Regions from separate parts of the Luteipulveratus halotolerans genome, predicted to be linked through region 1. Evidence: predicted binding sites of a transcription regulator. Region 1 holds the regulator's gene; the other holds the start of a gene.
What was found. The regulator HrcA, encoded in region 1, represses chaperone genes, less so after heat shock. The targets are predictions, from matches to a motif close to TTNGCACTCGNNNNNNNCGAGTGCNAA.
Positions count from the first base shown of each region.

Region 2: groL (chaperonin GroEL) is a predicted target of HrcA. The motif match lies at 1,093-1,119, and genes of this name have one in related genera.

Region 1 covers NZ_LAIR01000002.1:2,049,461-2,051,853, reverse strand. The annotation lists gene VV01_RS10380 (DUF3097 domain-containing protein) at 1-484, opposite strand, end outside; gene hrcA (heat-inducible transcriptional repressor HrcA) at 602-1,627, shown strand; gene dnaJ (molecular chaperone DnaJ) at 1,624-2,393, shown strand, end outside.
Region 2 covers NZ_LAIR01000002.1:2,976,144-2,978,536, reverse strand. The annotation lists gene VV01_RS14960 (hypothetical protein) at 1-283, shown strand, start outside; gene VV01_RS14955 (hypothetical protein) at 365-1,054, shown strand; gene groL (chaperonin GroEL) at 1,235-2,393, shown strand, end outside.

The DNA of each region.
Region 1 (2,393 bases):
CGAGGTCGTCGACGCCGTCGAGCATCTCGACCACCACACCCTCTACTCGCAGGTCGGCACCCCAGACCTTCTCGACGAGCTCGGCGTCGTGCCGGCCCTCGACGAAGATCCGCGACCCCGATGCGACACGTGCGGGGGCGTCCTTGACGGCGACCGAGCCCGACGCCGTACGCGACGCTGCGGCTCGGGCGTCGGACAGCGCCTGCTTCGTGGACGCCGAGGTGGGTGCGGTGAGCTCGACCGGCTTGCCGTCGACCAGGAACCCCGGGCCCAGCGGAAACGCCTTGACCCTGCCGCGGCGATCCTCGAGGTGGACGACCTGCATGCCGCCGGCCTTCTCGACGCCGACGACTGCGCCACACCACCCGGTCTGGACCTCCTCGACGACCAGGTCGCGGACTGCTTCCATGGGCGTGGACCGGCCGCGCCGCGGGGCCTTCCAGTCGGTGCTGAGGACGTCGCTGCCGTATCGGTCGAAGCTCACCCGGTGAGGTTAGGTGGACCACGCGGCCGGCATGCGCCCGACACGCGCCGCGCGTACCAGCACGTAGACTTGGCACTCGGGCCACAGGAGTGCCAAGCACGAGACCAGGAGGTGAGCATGTCCGAGGAACGCCGGTTGCAGATCCTGCGAGCGATCGTCCAGGACTACGTCTCCACCTCCGAGCCGGTCGGCTCGAAGGCGCTGCTCGAGCGTCACCAGCTGGGTGTGAGCGCGGCGACGGTCCGCAACGACATGGCGGTCCTGGAGGACGAAGGCCTGATCTCCGCACCGCACACGTCGGCCGGACGCGTGCCGACCGATGCCGGCTACCGGCTCTTCGTCGACCGCCTCAGCCAGGTCAAGCCGCTCAGCCGCGGCGAGAAGGCCGCGATCCGTGAGTTCCTGGAGCACTCGGTCGACCTCGACGACGTCGTCGACCGCACCGCCAAGCTGCTCGCCTCCATCACCCAGCAGGTCGCGGTGATGCAGTACCCCTCGCTGTCGCGGTCGTCGGTGCGTCACATCGAGCTCGTGCCGCTCACCAGCCACCGGCTGATGGTCGTCCTGATCGTCTCGAGCGGTCGGGTCGAGCAGCGCGTCCTCGAGGTCTCCGAGGACCTGCTGACCTCGGAGGGTGAGACCCTCGTCGCCGACCTGCGTACGCGCCTCAACGCCGAGTCGTCGGGCCGCCTGCTCTCCGAGGCCGCACACGGCCTGGACGGCCTCGCCGAGGAGTTCGCCGAGGACGACCGCGCCACGGTGCGCGCCGTCGTCCAGGTGCTCACCGACGCGATGGCCGAGCAGCGCGAAGAACGCCTCGTGCTCGCCGGCACCGCCAACCTCGCGCGCACCGGCGGTGATGTCGTCCATCTCGCCCCGGTGCTCGACGCACTGGAACAACACGTCGTCCTGCTGCGTTTGCTCTCCACAGTGAACGTTGACGCGGCGGACGCCGTCGCGGTGCGCATCGGCGCGGAGAACCCCTACGAAGGCCTGCACAGCACGTCCATGGTGACCACGAGCTACGGCACCGGTGCGGTGGCCGGGCTCGGGGTGCTCGGCCCGACGCGCATGGACTACCCCTCGACCATGGCGGCCGTCCGCGCCGTCGCACGTTACGTCTCGGAGATCCTCGATCAGTGAACGACTACTACGCCACCCTCGGTGTCGCCCGCGATGCGAGCCAGGAGGAGATCAAGCGCGCCTACCGCAAGCTGGCGCGCAAGCTCCACCCTGACGTCAACCCCGGCGACGAGGCCGCCGAGGAGTTCAAGAAGATCTCGCAGGCGTACGACGTCCTCGGCGACGCCGAGAAGCGTCAGGCCTTCGACGTGGGCGCCGACCCCTACGGCCAGGCCGGTGCGGCGGGCTACGGGCAGGGCTTCTCGTTCAGCGACATCATGGACGCCTTCTTCGGCGGTCAGGCCGGTGGCGCGGCCCGCGGCCCGCGCTCGCGTCAGCAGCGCGGCCAGGACGCCCTCCTGCCTCTCGAGATCGACCTGAGCACCGCGGTCTTCGGCGGCAACGCCGACCTGGTCTTCGACACCGCGGTGCTGTGCCCGACCTGCTCCGGCAACGGCGCGCGTCCCGGCACCGGCACCCGCACCTGCGACGTCTGCCAGGGCAGCGGTCAGGTGCAGCAGATCCAGAAGTCCTTCCTCGGCCAGGTCATGACGACGCGCCCGTGCTCCAACTGCCGCGGGTTCGGCGAGGTCATCACCGACCCGTGCTTCGAGTGCTCGGGCGAGGGCCGCGTGCGCGACCGTCGCACGATGACGATCAAGGTGCCGGCCGGTGTCGACAGCGGCACCCGCATCCAGCTCACCGGTGAGGGCGAGGTCGGCCCGGCCGGTGGTCCGGCGGGCGACCTCTACGTCGAGGTGCGCGTCAAGAAGCACCCGATGTTCCA
Region 2 (2,393 bases), 930 kb from region 1:
GGTCAGTGAGCTGATCGACGGGCTCGGCTGCGAGTTCGCGGTCGCCGTCGACGTCATCGCCCAGTACGCCGACCTCGCACCCGAGGCGGTCCGCTGCGCCCGTGCCACGGGTCACGCCACGGGCCCGAGAGAGCACCGCCTGCTCGTCGAGCTGTACGCCCTGTGCCAGACCGTCGAGGACGTGCTCGGTGCGAGCGCCGCGACGTGGTTCGCCGGCACCGACCAGGCGCACGCGCTCGACCGGCTGCTGCGCGAGGCGCGTCCCGCTCATCTCGTGGCCTGAGACCCGCCACCAAAGTCGGGGTCGCTGTGGCCCGAAGGCTGATGTGCTGAGACCTCGCGGGCAGGCACCGTGGTGGTCGTCATGGCGAAGACACAGCGATACCTGATCACCGTCCGCGGCCGCGAGCACGTGCTGAGCAGGACCGAGAAGGGCTTCCAGCAGATCCTGGTGCACACGGTCGACGGCGCCGAGGTCGCGCGGCGTACGACGAGCGACCAGCGGGTCACGCTGAAGCCGTCGGACCCGGCCGAGGGAGTGCTCAAGGTCCGGCTCACCGTTCTGGGGGCGGTGAGGCGGGCGACCCTCGTGCTCGACGACCTCGAGGTCGACCTCGACCCCGAGCCCGGTTCGCGGGCGGCGTTGCTCGAGGCCAGGGCTCGCGAGCGACCACGGCTGTACGCCGCCCGGCACGTCGTCGGCGCCGCGGCCGGCGTCCTGCTGCCGCTGCTCGGGATCGGGCTGCTCATCAATGTCGTCCTGCGCTGGCTGGGCGGACTGCTGCCCGACGTCGACGGGCCGGACCTGCCGTCAGTGCCGACACCCGATCTGCCGGACATCCCGTGGCCCGACTGGGAGCTGCCCGACTGGCAGCTGCCGGGCTGGGTGCAGGCACTGGCCGCTGCCGCGAAGTTCGTCGTCCCGATCCTGATCGCCCTCGGCGTGGCGGCGCACGAGGTGCGGCGCCGCCGCCAGCAGGACGAGCTCAAGCAACAGTTGCACGACGGCACCGTGGAGTCGAAGTCGGGCGACCGGCGTACGGACTCCTCGTGAGCATTTGCACTCGGAGGGGTCGAGTGCTAATCATGGCCTTAGCACTCTCCCTGTGAGAGTGACAGACCAGACCGTACGTCGAGGGGCTGGCCGAGCGGGTGACGTGAGCTCGCGCGGTGGTCTCGTCCGTCGCGGGCGTCGTGCGGTCGATTCGCTTTCGTGTGGGAGGAACCACCGCGCATGGCCAAGACCATTGCATTCGACGAGGAGGCGCGCCGCGGGCTCGAGAAGGGTATGAACACCCTTGCCGACGCCGTGAAGGTGACGCTGGGCCCGAAGGGCCGCAATGTCGTGCTCGAGAAGAAGTGGGGCGCGCCCACCATCACCAACGATGGTGTGAGCATCGCCAAGGAGATCGAGCTCGAGGACCCCTACGAGAAGATCGGCGCCGAGCTGGTCAAGGAGGTCGCCAAGAAGACCGACGACGTCGCCGGTGACGGTACGACGACGGCCACCGTTCTGGCCCAGGCGATGGTTCGCGAGGGTCTGCGCAACGTCGCCGCGGGTGCCAACCCGATGGCGCTCAAGCGTGGCATCGAGGCCGCCGTGACCGCCGTGAGCGAGTCGCTCGCCGGTCAGGCCAAGGAGATCGAGACCAAGGAGCAGATCGCTGCCACCGCGTCCATCTCCGCTGCCGACTCCCAGATCGGCGAGCTCATCGCCGAGGCCATGGACAAGGTCGGCAAGGAAGGCGTCATCACCGTCGAGGAGAGCAACACCTTCGGCCTCGAGCTCGAGCTCACCGAGGGCATGCGCTTCGACAAGGGCTACATCTCCGGTTACTTCGTGACCGACACCGAGCGCATGGAGACCGTCCTCGAGGACCCCTACATCCTCGTCGTCAACTCCAAGATCTCGGCGATCAAGGACCTCCTCCCGCTGCTGGAGAAGGTCATGCAGTCCGGCAAGCCGCTGGCGATCATCGCCGAGGACGTCGAGGGCGAGGCCCTGTCCACGCTGGTCGTCAACAAGCTGAAGGGCACCTTCAAGTCGGTCGCGCTCAAGGCTCCCGGCTTCGGTGACCGTCGCAAGGCCATGCTCGGCGACATCGCCATCCTCACCGGTGGCCAGGTCATCTCCGAGGAGGTCGGCCTCAAGCTCGACACCGCTGAGCTGGACCTGCTGGGCCGCGCCCGCAAGATCGTCGTCACCAAGGACGAGACCACGATCGTCGAGGGTGCCGGCGAAGCCGACGCCATCGCCGGTCGCGTCGCGCAGATCCGCGCCGAGATCGACAACAGCGACTCCGACTACGACCGCGAGAAGCTCCAGGAGCGCCTGGCCAAGCTCGCCGGTGGCGTCGCCGTCATCAAGGCGGGTGCCGCGACCGAGGTCGAGC